DNA from 4 places in the Bacillus sp. DU-106 genome. Region 1 is predicted to be linked to each of the others. Evidence: a T-box and tRNA genes for the amino acid it is inferred to sense, from the RefSeq annotation. Region 1 holds a T-box; the other regions hold tRNA genes.
What was found. A T-box is a leader RNA that pairs with one kind of tRNA and senses whether it is charged. The one in region 1 lies ahead of C3Y97_RS22520 (valine--tRNA ligase), so its partner is inferred to be a tRNA-Val.

Region 1 (3,413 bases):
AGTAATTGAAGAGCTATATGTATCAATCGAGGAATTTGATTATGAATTAAAGGAAAATGGTTGCTTACAATTATTAGCGGATATATCTATTACCGGTTTGTGTGATGAAGAGAGAAGCGAGGATGAAGTTGAAGAGGAAGAAACGGTGTATGCTGAGTTAGAAGAAGATTCAGCGCAAGAGGATGAAAATAGACCGGCGCCGCATGTAGAAGAACCAGCATATAAGGAATCAGATGAGTGGGAAGATTACGCATTTGAACCGTTCCAATTAGAGGAAAGAAAAGAGCAGGAATTAGAAGAAGAGAAAATAGAAGAACATGAATTTGTGGAACGTGAAGAGGAGCAAGAAACAACGCCGCAATTTGAACTGTTCGGACGAAAAGATTTCAAGAAAGAAAAAGCGAAAAAGCAGGAAGAACAAGAAGAAGAGTACTCACAGCGAGATGAAAATGCGCTTTATTTAACAAAACTATTTACGAAAGAACCGGAAGAAGAATTTACAAAGTTAAGAATGTATTTCGTGCAAGAAGGGGATACAATTGAATCTATTGCAGACCGTTATGAAACGTCTGTACAAAATTTATACCGTGTCAATCAAACAGAAGATATATTTTTAAATACGGGGCAAATTATTTATATTCCCGTTTCAAGGGTAAAGGCGAAATAAGGAAGTGAGTGTTTTCACTCACTTCCTTTCTTAGAGGCTATGTTTTGAATAGAAAGGGTTATTCGTATGGATATTGAGTTGCGAAATCACTATGAACCTATCGTGAGGCAATATAGATTGGATACGCAGCATATGGAAGAGCACGGAAATGTAATGAAAATTTATACGAATCAAGGTCCATATGCACTCAAGAAAATAGAAGGCAGAAAGTTAGAGCGGAATAACTTTCTGCATCATATTCAATATTTGAAGGAGAAAGGTTTTTCAAATTATGTACCTATATATCATGCGACGGATGGAAGTTATATTTTAAGTGACGGGACGTATAATTATTATTTAATGCCTTGGTTAGAACGTGCAGAAGGAAACGGTGAGGACAATGATCAATACCATAAAATGTTTCAGACACTTGGAACGTTGCATCAAAAAACTGTGAAGGAAGAAACGTATACGGAAGAAGATTTAGAAAAACATTATACAAGTATATCCGATCGTTGGGAAAATGATGGTGAGATGTTAGAAGAGTTTCTCGTAGAATCTGAATCAAAATGGTATATGTCCCCGTTTGAATTGCAATATTGTACGTACTATCATCATGTAATGAGAGCGCGTGAATTTGCAACGAAGCAATTAAATGAGTGGAACGATGCGATGAAAGAAAAGGAGAAAACGCGTATTACTTTTGTGCATGGTAATGTGTCACTGAATCATTTTTTATTTGACTATGAACGGAATGGCTATTTTATTAGTTTAGAAAAATCGAAGTTTGCAACGCCTGTGCAAGATATAGTAGGTTTTTATTCACGGTCTTTAAACACATATCCAATCGCAAGAAGTGATCGGTTTGAATGGTTTCAAATGTATCAAAAAAATTTCCCTTTTACGAAAGAAGAGCAACTACTTATGTTTGCGTATATGACGTATCCATCGCAATTTATTCGGCAAATCCAGTCTTATAAGAAAAGAAGAGATAATCGTAACGAGGAAAATGAACTGCGCGGAGTAAAGAGTTTGCAACAATCGCATTGGCTCGTTAGCAATATAGAATATTTCCTGTCACAATTACAAGCTGCCCAGCAAGGGAACGGATAAAGTAAACATTCCCCGCTGATGATTAGCCTTCACTAATTGGGCGTTTACGGGCACCAGGGCTCCCATCTAACTTCTTTGCTTCAGCTGAGTTTTGAGGTGGAGGTCTTACTGCCCACAAATAGCGGGGTAAAGAAGATAAGTAGAGGATTCTACTTATCTTCTTTTTGGCACCAAAAGCTGTAGTTTTAAATTTATCTTGACGAATAAGGTTTCGTTTTTTACACTATTGTATATAATAATTAACAATCATATAAATGCCTTGAAGGGGAAGAGTATAACATGAAACGTCTTCAGAGAGGAGAATCATTAGCTGGGAGATTCTCTAGATAGTTATGTTAGAAGGTAGCCCTGGAGCATCTTTTCTGAACGGAATAGTTCTTATTAGGAAAAGACGGATTTGTCCGTTATCAAATTAAGAGTATAAGCAAATTATGAATTTGTTTGTAAATAAAGGTGGTACCGCGATGTTCCTCGTCCTTTTTGGATGAGGGACATTTTTTATTTTAAGGAGGGAAAATAATGTCAAACACGGAAAAGAATTTACCAACTAAATATGATCATATGTCCGTTGAAGAAGGCCTTTATCAATGGTGGCTTGAAGGCAAATATTTTGAAGCAACAGGAGACGAGAAGAAACAACCGTATACAATTGTAATTCCACCTCCGAACGTAACTGGTAAGTTACACTTAGGTCATGCTTGGGATACAACTCTTCAAGATATTTTAACTCGTACGAAGCGTATGCAAGGATACGATGTACTATGGCTTCCAGGAATGGACCATGCTGGTATCGCAACACAAGCGAAAGTAGAAGGAAAACTTCGTGAAGAAGGTATTTCACGTTACGATCTTGGCCGTGAAAAATTCCTTGAAAAAGCTTGGGAGTGGAAAGAAGAGTACGCTTCTCACATTCGTCAACAATGGGGGAAAGTTGGTTTAGGACTAGACTATTCTCGTGAACGCTTCACATTAGACAAAGGTTTATCAGATGCGGTTAATAAAGTATTCGTTCAATTATACGAAAAAGGCTTAATTTACCGTGGTGAATATATCATCAACTGGGATCCAGCAACACGTACAGCTCTTTCTGATATTGAAGTAATTCATAAAGAAGTTCAAGGTGCATTCTACCATATGAACTATCCGTTAACAGATGGTTCTGGTCACATTCGTCTTGCTACTACTCGTCCAGAAACGATGCTTGGTGATACAGCAGTAGCAGTTCATCCAGAAGACGATCGTTACAAACATTTAATCGGAAAAACAGTTACACTTCCAATCGTAGGCCGTGAGATTCCGATTATTGCTGATGAGTACGTAGAAAAAGATTTCGGCACGGGCGTTGTAAAAATTACACCAGCTCATGACCCGAATGACTTTGAAGTAGGTAACCGTCATGACTTACCACGCATCTTAGTAATGAACGAAGATGGATCGATGAACGAAAAAGCTGGTAAGTATAACGGTATGGATCGTTTCGAATGCCGTAAAGAATTAGTAAAAGACTTACAAGAAGCTGGCGTATTAGTAGAAATCGAGCCACATATGCATTCAGTAGGTCATAGTGAGCGTAGCGGTGCGGTTGTTGAGCCTTATTTATCAACACAGTGGTTCGTAAAAATGGCTCCACTTGCTGAAAAAGCAGTAGCGCTTC
Region 2 (3,413 bases), 1.2 Mb from region 1:
ATTGACGTTTCACGTTGTTTGTTTCGTTCAGTTTTCAAAGAACTAAAAGCGGGTGAAGAGAATCGAACTCTCGACCAGAGCTTGGAAGGCTCTTGTTTTACCACTAAACTACACCCGCGTGGTCGGGAAGACAGGATTTGAACCTGCGACCCCCTGGTCCCAAACCAGGTGCTCTACCAAGCTGAGCCACTTCCCGTAATTGGCGCGCCCGAGAGGAGTCGAACCCCTAACCTCTTGATCCGTAGTCAAACGCTCTATCCAATTGAGCTACGGGCGCTTATTCATGATGTTTTTTCGTCGTTGTAATTTGGCGACTCAATTATCTTATCATACTACATTTTCAAATGCAAGCACTTTTTAAGATTTTTTTGATGCGGCCGAGAGGACTTGAACCTCCACGGGGTTCCCCCCACTAGGCCCTCAACCTAGCGCGTCTGCCGTTCCGCCACGACCGCGCGGAAAAAACAAAAGTGAGCCATGAAGGACTCGAACCTTCGACCCTCTGATTAAAAGTCAGATGCTCTACCAACTGAGCTAATGGCTCGTAAATGGCTGGGCTAGCTGGATTCGAACCAGCGCATGACGGAGTCAAAGTCCGTTGCCTTACCGCTTGGCTATAGCCCATCGAAATAATTATCTTATTTTCAAAGACAAATGTTATTGTAACATAATGTCTAATAAAAAACAACTGCTATATAGCAGAAGTTAAAATGGCGGTCCCGACCGGGGTCGAACCGGCGATCTCCTGCGTGACAGGCAGGCATGTTAACCACTACACCACGGGACCATTTGGTTGCGGGGACAGGATTTGAACCTGCGACCTTCGGGTTATGAGCCCGACGAGCTACCGTGCTGCTCCACCCCGCGACAATACTATTCATATAAAATTATATGGTGGAGGATGACGGGATCGAACCGCCGACCCCCTGCTTGTAAGGCAGGTGCTCTCCCAGCTGAGCTAATCCTCCGAAGTGGTGACCCGTACGGGATTCGAACCCGTGTTACCGCCGTGAAAGGGCGGTGTCTTAACCACTTGACCAACGGGCCAATATGTATGGCAGAGAAGAAGGGATTCGAACCCTCGCACCGCGTTAGCGATCTACTCCCTTAGCAGGGGAGCCCCTTGAGCCACTTGGGTACTTCTCTGTATGGCTCCGCAGGTAGGACTCGAACCTACGACCGATCGGTTAACAGCCGATAGCTCTACCACTGAGCTACTGCGGAATAATGAAGACAATTTGTATCTTATAAAAATTCTCTCTGTAAGTCAAGAAGTTTTTAACAACATCTTGTTCAAACGTGACATGTTTATAATATACTGGATTGCGTTTTTACTGTCAAGATGTTTTCGATATCGGTTTGAGTTTCCCTTTACACTTTCCACAGACATATCTTTTTATATTTATTTGACGCCTTCTTACATATTGAAGTGAACACTCCATACATTCATACTTATAAATCTTTTTTTCCTTCTCTTCATTAATCATTCGTTTACAAAAACGTGGTGCATCAACTTTCTTTAACAACTCACGAAAATCCCTGTCCCTGTGCTTATACCCTCTTCCTGCAATATGTAAGTGATAATGACAAAGCTCATGTTTAATAATCCCGACTAACTCTTCTTCACCATACAATTCGTAATATCGATAATTCAGTTCGATATTATGACTCTTCAATAAATAACGCCCACCAGTTGTACGTAATCTATTATTAAACACCGCTTTATGTAAGAACGGCATCTCAAAGTATTGTAGTGACACTTCTTCCACTAGTCGCTGAATTTCTTGCTCATCCACTCTCATTCCTCCTAAACAAAAAAATATTTTTACACTTTTCTCCCTTCTTATACATATATTAAATAGTACATATACCCATCCTCATGTAAGAAGCGTGGTTTCTAAAAATAAAACATGAATAGAAATCCACTCACCAACCTCTCATCAATAGCATTTTAGATTTTTGAGAGCAGGATTAAACAAGGAGGGATTCCTATGCCTACGTGGCTAAAAAAACAAATGCAACGTGCATATTTTGAAAAAAACCGGTATCAAATTAAGTTATTAAATGAATGCTGGTTTTATTATAGCAAAATACATCAAAGCTCATAATCCATTACACTTTTTATTTCATAAAAAAAGAGCAGTTTCATCTGCTCTCTTCTCTTACTATTCAATCGGCAACATAGATAGTGCAACGCGTCCTTTTTTTGTATCAATATCATCTACCCATACTTTTACAATTTGCCCTACTGATACAACATCTAACGGATGCTTTACAAACTGTTTGCTAAGTTTAGAAATATGTACTAAACCATCTTGCTTTACACCAACATCAACAAAAGCACCAAAATCAACAACGTTACGAACTGTTCCTTCTAGTTCCATACCACGTTTTAAATCTTCTAATTTCAAAATCCCTTTTTTCAAAAGTGGTTTAGGCAACTCATCCCTCATATCTCGTTCAGGACTAATAAGCGCATCTATAATATCAACTAACGTCGGCTCCCCAACTCCTGTTTCTTGAGATAACTTAGAAATCTCTACTTCTTCCAATCTCTTTTGTAATTGCGGTTGTCCTACGTCATCTATCGATAACCCTAGACTCTTCAATAACAATTCAACATTTTTATATTGCTCTGGATGAATACCTGTTCGATCTAATGGATTTGCTCCTTCTAGTATACGCAAGAAACCTATACATTGTTCATAAGTCTTTGCACCTAAACGTGGGATTTTCTTTAATTCCGTGCGCTTCGTGAATTTCCCATCTTCTTCTCTCTTTGCTACAATATTTTTCGCAACAGTTTTCGATAAACCTGAAACATATTGTAACAATGCAACCGAAGCCGTATTTACATTAACCCCAACTTGGTTAACAGCTGTTTCTACTACAAATGTTAATGACTCATTCAGTCTCTTTTGAGATACATCATGTTGGTATTGTCCAACCCCAACTGATTTAGGATCAATTTTCACAAGTTCAGCAAGTGGATCTTGCAGACGTCTCCCAATAGAAACGGCACTTCTCTCTTCAACTTGTAAATTTGGGAATTCCTCACGGGCTAAATCAGAAGCTGAATATACACTAGCACCCGCTTCATTTACAATAATATAAAAGACATCTCGGTTCACACTTTGTAATACATCTACTATAAACTCTTCTGTTTCTCTAGATGCTGTCCCATTACCAATTGCAATCATTTCAACTTGATATTTATCTATAATAGAAAGAACTTTCGTTTTTGCATCCTCATATTTACGAACAGGTGGATGCGGATAAATAACATCGATATGTAGTACTTTCCCCGTATCATCTACTACAGACAATTTACAACCAGTTCTATATGCCGGATCTACCGCTAGCACGACTTTCCCTTTCATCGGAGGTTGTAATAATAAGTTACGTAAGTTCTC
Region 3 (3,413 bases), 1.1 Mb from region 1:
GGAGACAGTGTCAGGTGGGCAGTTTGACTGGGGCGGTCGCCTCCTAAAGTGTAACGGAGGCGCCCAAAGGTTCCCTCAGAATGGTTGGAAATCATTCGTAGAGTGCAAAGGCATAAGGGAGCTTGACTGCGAGACCTACAAGTCGAGCAGGGACGAAAGTCGGGCTTAGTGATCCGGTGGTTCCGCATGGAAGGGCCATCGCTCAACGGATAAAAGCTACCCCGGGGATAACAGGCTTATCTCCCCCAAGAGTCCACATCGACGGGGAGGTTTGGCACCTCGATGTCGGCTCATCGCATCCTGGGGCTGTAGTCGGTCCCAAGGGTTGGGCTGTTCGCCCATTAAAGCGGTACGCGAGCTGGGTTCAGAACGTCGTGAGACAGTTCGGTCCCTATCCGTCGTGGGCGTAGGAAATTTGAGAGGAGCTGTCCTTAGTACGAGAGGACCGGGATGGACGCACCGCTGGTGTACCAGTTGTTCTGCCAAGGGCATAGCTGGGTAGCTATGTGCGGAAGGGATAAGTGCTGAAAGCATCTAAGCATGAAGCCCCCCTCAAGATGAGATTTCCCATAGCGTAAGCTAGTAAGATCCCTGAAAGATGATCAGGTTGATAGGTTCGAGGTGGAAGCATGGTGACATGTGGAGCTGACGAATACTAATAGATCGAGGACTTAACCATATAATATGTAGCAAATGTTATCTAGTTTTGAAGGAATATATATTAAAATTTCTTCTTGACATTTCGAAAGAAATGTTTATAATGATAAAAGTCTGGTAATGATGGCAGAGAGGTCACACCCGTTCCCATACCGAACACGGAAGTTAAGCTCTCTAGCGCCGATGGTAGTTGGGACCTTGTCCCTGTGAGAGTAGGACGTTGCCAGGCTAATATTATTCCGCAGTAGCTCAGTGGTAGAGCTATCGGCTGTTAACCGATCGGTCGTAGGTTCGAGTCCTACCTGCGGAGCCATTATGCTTCCATAGCTCAGCTGGTAGAGCACTTCCATGGTAAGGAAGAGGTCACCGGTTCAAGCCCGGTTGGAAGCTTGGGAATAGGTTTAAAACTTTTTTGGCCCGTTGGTCAAGTGGTTAAGACACCGCCCTTTCACGGCGGTAACACGGGTTCGAATCCCGTACGGGTCACCACTTTTGGAGGATTAGCTCAGCTGGGAGAGCACCTGCCTTACAAGCAGGGGGTCGGCGGTTCGATCCCGTCATCCTCCACCATATATATTTAAAATGTCGGAGGGGTAGCGAAGTGGCTAAACGCGGCGGACTGTAAATCCGCTCCTTCGGGTTCGGCAGTTCGAATCTGCCCCCCTCCACCATTTTCTTTAAAATAACCTGAGAGGGTTTATTTTTTTGAAAAGATAACCATACTAGTAAATATTAATGGGCTATAGCCAAGCGGTAAGGCAACGGACTTTGACTCCGTCATGCGCTGGTTCGAATCCAGCTAGCCCAGCCATTTACGAGCCATTAGCTCAGTTGGTAGAGCATCTGACTTTTAATCAGAGGGTCGAAGGTTCGAGTCCTTCATGGCTCATCATTTTTGCGGAAGTAGTTCAGTGGTAGAATACAACCTTGCCAAGGTTGGGGTCGCGGGTTCGAATCCCGTCTTCCGCTTAATTAATAAGGGGCCTTAGCTCAGCTGGGAGAGCGCCTGCCTTGCACGCAGGAGGTCAGCGGTTCGATCCCGCTAGGCTCCATCTAAATAAAAAAGCTTACATCATACGATGTAAGCTTTTTTTGTGTTTAAAAAGACAACTTTTATACTTGTCGTTTAAAATGAAGAAAACGTAAAAATAAGGGATGGGGAGATAATTGTGAAAGTTATTATTGCATCTGATTCATATAAAGAAAGCCTAAAAGCTATAGAAGTATGTGGAGCTATTGAAAGAGGTTTTAGAGCAATTTTTCCTAATGCAGAGTATGTGAAAATACCAATTGGAGATGGAGGAGAAGGGACGGTTGAATCACTTGTTGATGCTACAGGGGGGAGAATTATATCAATTAGTGTGACAGGACCGCTTAGAGAAGGTATACAAGCTTTTTATGGCATTTCTAAAGATAAAAAGACAGCGTTTATTGAAATGGCAGCAGCATCAGGATTACAGCACGTTCCAGTTGAAAAGCGCAACCCACTTATTACAACGACAAAAGGAACAGGAGAACTTATATTACATGCGCTAGATCAAGGAGTGGAGTACATAATTTTAGGACTTGGAGGAAGTGCTACAAATGATGGCGGGGCAGGTATGTTAGCGGCTTTAGGAGTAAGGTTTATAAATGGTAAGGGTGAAGTAATAGATCCATCTGGAGGCACATTACACTCGATTGTTACTATTGATTTTTCACGAATGGACCCACGCTTAAAGGGGGTAAAGATAGAAGCGGCATGTGATGTGGATAATCCATTAGTCGGAATGCAGGGAGCATCTTTCGTATTTGGGAGACAAAAGGGTGCAAATATAGAGATGATGAAAGAGCTAGATGAGAATTTACAACATTATGCGAATATGCTTAAACGATATGTATCTTTTGATGTATCTGAAATACCTGGTGCAGGGGCAGCGGGAGGAATGGGAGCGGCTGTTATTTCAGTGTTAAAGGGAGACTTGCGTAGGGGCATTGAAATTGTATTAGATTATACAAATTTCGATAAACATATAGAAGATGCACATCTTATTATAACTGGTGAAGGTAGAATAGATAAACAAACTGCATATGGAAAGGCTCCTGTGGGTGTTGCGGGGCGTGCAAAACGTTTTTCTGTGCCTGTAATTGCTATTGGAGGGTCTGTATCATCTGATTATTCAGCTGTGTACGAGAAAGGAATAGATGCGGTATTTAGTATCACAACGAAACCGATGACACTAGAAGAAGCATATAAAGTAGCAGAAGAAAATATTGAAATGACAACGAAGAATATTGCAACAGTATGGAAAATAGCATCAGAAAAACACTTCTAAATATAGGAGTGTTTTATTATTATTATTTAATAATAGTGATTGCGATTGTTTCATTAAGTTAACTTTATACATAGAATAGTCTTAAAATTTGGTTTTCAACGTGAATATAAGTGAATAAATTGTATATCCATACAGAAAAATGTCGAGTTGAGTCAGACTATATAAAAGATTTAAAATATTTAGTGAAGGCATAAAAGGGGGATACTATCTATGAAAAAAGAAATCTCAGTTATTGGAGTTCCAATGGATTTAGGACAGATGCGTCGTGGAGTTGATATGGGACCGAGCGCGATCCGTTATGCAGGGGTAATTGAAAGAATTGAAGAAATTGGATATGACGTTAAAGATATGGGAGATATATGTATAGAGAGAGAAAAAGAGATAGATGAAAATACAAAATTAAGAAACCTTACACAAGTTGCAACTGTATGTAATGAATTA
Region 4 (3,413 bases), 1.7 Mb from region 1:
ACTACTGGTAATCGTCTAATTTGATGCTGTGCCATTAGCTCTGTAGCTTTTTCAATAGAATCATTTGGAGAAACTGAGATAATATTTGTTGTCATTACATTTGTAATCTTATTAGATCCAGGATGTTTTTCAGCAATCCCTCGAACGACTAAATCACGATCAGTAACAAGCCCAACAACTTGCTCATTTTCAACAACAGGAATTAATCCAATCGATTCTTCCTTCATTTTTACAGCTGCCTCATATACATTGTCTAGCGGTGTACAATGTACAATATGGGTACTCATTAAGTCTCTCACTCGTGTCATTATGATTTCCTCCTTTTTATACATACCATAGCTTTTCCAAAATTCCTTTATTTATTTCTGGAAAGTAACGTAATAAAAAGGATTAACAAAATAAAAAAGAGCCAGCATAATGCTGACTCTTTTTGGTATGACCCGTACGGGATTCGAACCCGTGTTACCGCCGTGAAAGGGCGGTGTCTTAACCACTTGACCAACGGGCCATGGCTCCGCAGGTAGGACTCGAACCTACGACCGATCGGTTAACAGCCGATAGCTCTACCACTGAGCTACTGCGGAATAATATATGGTGGGCCTAAATGGACTCGAACCATCGACCTCACGCTTATCAGGCGTGCGCTCTAACCAGCTGAGCTATAGGCCCATATACTTTACAGGGGCAGTAGGAATCGAACCCACACTGGAGGTTTTGGAGACCTCAGTTCTACCTTTAAACTATGCCCCTAAATGATGCCGGCTAGAGGACTTGAACCCCCAACCTACTGATTACAAGTCAGTTGCTCTACCAATTGAGCTAAGCCGGCATAAAAAAAATGGTGGCTCGGGACGGAATCGAACCGCCGACACGAGGATTTTCAGTCCTCTGCTCTACCGACTGAGCTACCGAGCCAACATAAATGGCGGTCCCGACCGGGGTCGAACCGGCGATCTCCTGCGTGACAGGCAGGCATGTTAACCACTACACCACGGGACCATTTGGTTGCGGGGACAGGATTTGAACCTGCGACCTTCGGGTTATGAGCCCGACGAGCTACCGTGCTGCTCCACCCCGCGACAATATAAAGTTTTAAAAATGGAGGAGGTAGAGGGATTCGAACCCCCGCGCGACTCTCGCCGCCTGTCGGTTTTCAAGACCGATCCCTTCAGCCGAACTTGGGTATACCTCCATGAAGGAAAAAATAAATATTTTATTATTATATGTCTAAGCCATTAAAGAAAAAATGGAGGAGGTAGAGGGATTCGAACCCCCGCGCGATTCTCACCGCCTGTCGGTTTTCAAGACCGATCCCTTCAGCCGAACTTGGGTATACCTCCGAGACATATATTAAATAAAGTGGAGCCTAGCGGGATCGAACCGCTGACCTCCTGCGTGCAAGGCAGGCGCTCTCCCAGCTGAGCTAAGGCCCCATGTTTTTTGGGAATATCGGGAAGACAGGATTTGAACCTGCGACCCCCTGGTCCCAAACCAGGTGCTCTACCAAGCTGAGCCACTTCCCGTTAATAAAAGCGCGCCCGAGAGGAGTCGAACCCCTAACCTCTTGATCCGTAGTCAAACGCTCTATCCAATTGAGCTACGGGCGCATATGGTGCCGAGGGCGGGGGTCGAACCCGCACGGTGGTCACCCACCGCAGGATTTTAAGTCCTGTGCGTCTGCCTGTTCCGCCACCCCGGCATGTCATATTGAAAATTGGAGCGGAAGACGGGATTCGAACCCGCGACCCCAACCTTGGCAAGGTTGTATTCTACCACTGAACTACTTCCGCAAGACATGTATGAGTTATTTTATTAAAAGTGCGGGTGAAGGGAGTCGAACCCCCACGCCAAAGGCGCTAGATCCTAAGTCTAGTGCGTCTGCCAATTCCGCCACACCCGCATATTTCATTAAAATGGTGAGCCATGAAGGACTCGAACCTTCGACCCTCTGATTAAAAGTCAGATGCTCTACCAACTGAGCTAATGGCTCTTAATGGCTGGGCTAGCTGGATTCGAACCAGCGCATGACGGAGTCAAAGTCCGTTGCCTTACCGCTTGGCTATAGCCCATTAATTAAGAATGGTGGAGGGGGGCAGATTCGAACTGCCGAACCCGAAGGAGCGGATTTACAGTCCGCCGCGTTTAGCCACTTCGCTACCCCTCCGACATATATGGTGGAGGATGACGGGATCGAACCGCCGACCCCCTGCTTGTAAGGCAGGTGCTCTCCCAGCTGAGCTAATCCTCCATTTTGCCTGGCAACGTCCTACTCTCACAGGGACAAGGTCCCAACTACCATCGGCGCTAGAGAGCTTAACTTCCGTGTTCGGTATGGGAACGGGTGTGACCTCTCTGCCATCATTACCAGACTGTATTCATTTAAGACAAGAATCATTTTAACTCATTTGACCTCGAAAGTCAACAAGTTTTTTATATTCTTTCAAAACTAGATAACATTTGCTACATATTATATGGTTAAGTCCTCGATCTATTAGTATTCGTCAGCTCCACATGTCACCATGCTTCCACCTCGAACCTATCAACCTGATCATCTTTCAGGGATCTTACTAGCTTACGCTATGGGAAATCTCATCTTGAGGGGGGCTTCATGCTTAGATGCTTTCAGCACTTATCCCTTCCGCACATAGCTACCCAGCTATGCCCTTGGCAGAACAACTGGTACACCAGCGGTGCGTCCATCCCGGTCCTCTCGTACTAAGGACAGCTCCTCTCAAATTTCCTACGCCCACGACGGATAGGGACCGAACTGTCTCACGACGTTCTGAACCCAGCTCGCGTACCGCTTTAATGGGCGAACAGCCCAACCCTTGGGACCGACTACAGCCCCAGGATGCGATGAGCCGACATCGAGGTGCCAAACCTCCCCGTCGATGTGGACTCTTGGGGGAGATAAGCCTGTTATCCCCGGGGTAGCTTTTATCCGTTGAGCGATGGCCCTTCCATGCGGAACCACCGGATCACTAAGCCCGACTTTCGTCCCTGCTCGACTTGTAGGTCTCGCAGTCAAGCTCCCTTATGCCTTTGCACTCTACGAATGATTTCCAACCATTCTGAGGGAACCTTTGGGCGCCTCCGTTACACTTTAGGAGGCGACCGCCCCAGTCAAACTGCCCACCTGACACTGTCTCCCGGGTCGATAAGACCCGTAGGTTAGAATTTCAATACAGTCAGGGCGGTATCCCACCAGCGCCTCCACCGAAGCTAGCGCTCCGGTTTCAATGGCTCCCGCCTATCCTGTACAAACTGTACCAAAATTCAATATCAGGCTACAGTAAAGCTCCACGGGGTCTTTCCGTCCTGTCGCGGGTAACCTGCATCTTCACAGGTACTATAATTTCACCGAGTCTCTGGTTGAGACAGTGCCCAAATCGTTACACCTTTCGTGCGGGTCG

Region 2: it encodes a tRNA-Val, which carries the amino acid that the T-box ahead of C3Y97_RS22520 (valine--tRNA ligase) is inferred to sense. The anticodon was not compared.
Region 3: it encodes a tRNA-Val, which carries the amino acid that the T-box ahead of C3Y97_RS22520 (valine--tRNA ligase) is inferred to sense. The anticodon was not compared.
Region 4: it encodes a tRNA-Val, which carries the amino acid that the T-box ahead of C3Y97_RS22520 (valine--tRNA ligase) is inferred to sense. The anticodon was not compared.

What each region holds. Positions count from the first base shown of each region.
Region 1 is NZ_CP026607.1:4,427,511-4,430,923, reverse strand. It holds gene spoVID (stage VI sporulation protein D) at 1-667, shown strand, start outside; gene ysxE (spore coat protein YsxE) at 734-1,759, shown strand; T-box leader at 2,010-2,241, shown strand; gene C3Y97_RS22520 (valine--tRNA ligase) at 2,279-3,413, shown strand, end outside.
Region 2 is NZ_CP026607.1:241,570-244,982, reverse strand. It holds tRNA gene C3Y97_RS01450 (tRNA-Gly) at 48-118, opposite strand; tRNA gene C3Y97_RS01445 (tRNA-Pro) at 120-196, opposite strand; tRNA gene C3Y97_RS01440 (tRNA-Arg) at 201-277, opposite strand; tRNA gene C3Y97_RS01435 (tRNA-Leu) at 373-455, opposite strand; tRNA gene C3Y97_RS01430 (tRNA-Lys) at 472-544, opposite strand; tRNA gene C3Y97_RS01425 (tRNA-Gln) at 550-624, opposite strand; tRNA gene C3Y97_RS01420 (tRNA-Asp) at 712-787, opposite strand; tRNA gene C3Y97_RS01415 (tRNA-Met) at 791-867, opposite strand; tRNA gene C3Y97_RS01410 (tRNA-Val) at 893-968, opposite strand; tRNA gene C3Y97_RS01405 (tRNA-Glu) at 973-1,047, opposite strand; tRNA gene C3Y97_RS01400 (tRNA-Ser) at 1,056-1,146, opposite strand; tRNA gene C3Y97_RS01395 (tRNA-Asn) at 1,150-1,224, opposite strand; gene C3Y97_RS01390 (SprT family protein) at 1,338-1,796, opposite strand; gene cmpA (cortex morphogenetic protein CmpA) at 1,992-2,108, shown strand; gene C3Y97_RS01380 (Tex family protein) at 2,166-3,413, opposite strand, start outside.
Region 3 is NZ_CP026607.1:154,897-158,309, forward strand. It holds rRNA gene C3Y97_RS00895 (23S ribosomal RNA) at 1-679, shown strand, start outside; rRNA gene rrf (5S ribosomal RNA) at 771-886, shown strand; tRNA gene C3Y97_RS00905 (tRNA-Asn) at 896-970, shown strand; tRNA gene C3Y97_RS00910 (tRNA-Thr) at 975-1,047, shown strand; tRNA gene C3Y97_RS00915 (tRNA-Glu) at 1,072-1,146, shown strand; tRNA gene C3Y97_RS00920 (tRNA-Val) at 1,152-1,227, shown strand; tRNA gene C3Y97_RS00925 (tRNA-Tyr) at 1,245-1,328, shown strand; tRNA gene C3Y97_RS00930 (tRNA-Gln) at 1,394-1,468, shown strand; tRNA gene C3Y97_RS00935 (tRNA-Lys) at 1,474-1,546, shown strand; tRNA gene C3Y97_RS00940 (tRNA-Gly) at 1,555-1,626, shown strand; tRNA gene C3Y97_RS00945 (tRNA-Ala) at 1,637-1,709, shown strand; gene C3Y97_RS00950 (glycerate kinase) at 1,827-2,972, shown strand; gene rocF (arginase) at 3,183-3,413, shown strand, end outside.
Region 4 is NZ_CP026607.1:732,612-736,024, reverse strand. It holds gene C3Y97_RS03825 (CBS domain-containing protein) at 1-308, opposite strand, end outside; tRNA gene C3Y97_RS03820 (tRNA-Glu) at 437-508, opposite strand; tRNA gene C3Y97_RS03815 (tRNA-Asn) at 510-584, opposite strand; tRNA gene C3Y97_RS03810 (tRNA-Ile) at 593-669, opposite strand; tRNA gene C3Y97_RS03805 (tRNA-Trp) at 680-750, opposite strand; tRNA gene C3Y97_RS03800 (tRNA-Thr) at 757-829, opposite strand; tRNA gene C3Y97_RS03795 (tRNA-Phe) at 840-915, opposite strand; tRNA gene C3Y97_RS03790 (tRNA-Asp) at 924-999, opposite strand; tRNA gene C3Y97_RS03785 (tRNA-Met) at 1,003-1,079, opposite strand; tRNA gene C3Y97_RS03780 (tRNA-Ser) at 1,100-1,192, opposite strand; tRNA gene C3Y97_RS03775 (tRNA-Ser) at 1,248-1,340, opposite strand; tRNA gene C3Y97_RS03770 (tRNA-Ala) at 1,361-1,433, opposite strand; tRNA gene C3Y97_RS03765 (tRNA-Pro) at 1,450-1,523, opposite strand; tRNA gene C3Y97_RS03760 (tRNA-Arg) at 1,534-1,607, opposite strand; tRNA gene C3Y97_RS03755 (tRNA-Leu) at 1,611-1,699, opposite strand; tRNA gene C3Y97_RS03750 (tRNA-Gly) at 1,716-1,790, opposite strand; tRNA gene C3Y97_RS03745 (tRNA-Leu) at 1,820-1,900, opposite strand; tRNA gene C3Y97_RS03740 (tRNA-Lys) at 1,915-1,990, opposite strand; tRNA gene C3Y97_RS03735 (tRNA-Gln) at 1,995-2,069, opposite strand; tRNA gene C3Y97_RS03730 (tRNA-Tyr) at 2,081-2,164, opposite strand; tRNA gene C3Y97_RS03725 (tRNA-Val) at 2,173-2,248, opposite strand; rRNA gene rrf (5S ribosomal RNA) at 2,254-2,369, opposite strand; rRNA gene C3Y97_RS03715 (23S ribosomal RNA) at 2,472-3,413, opposite strand, start outside.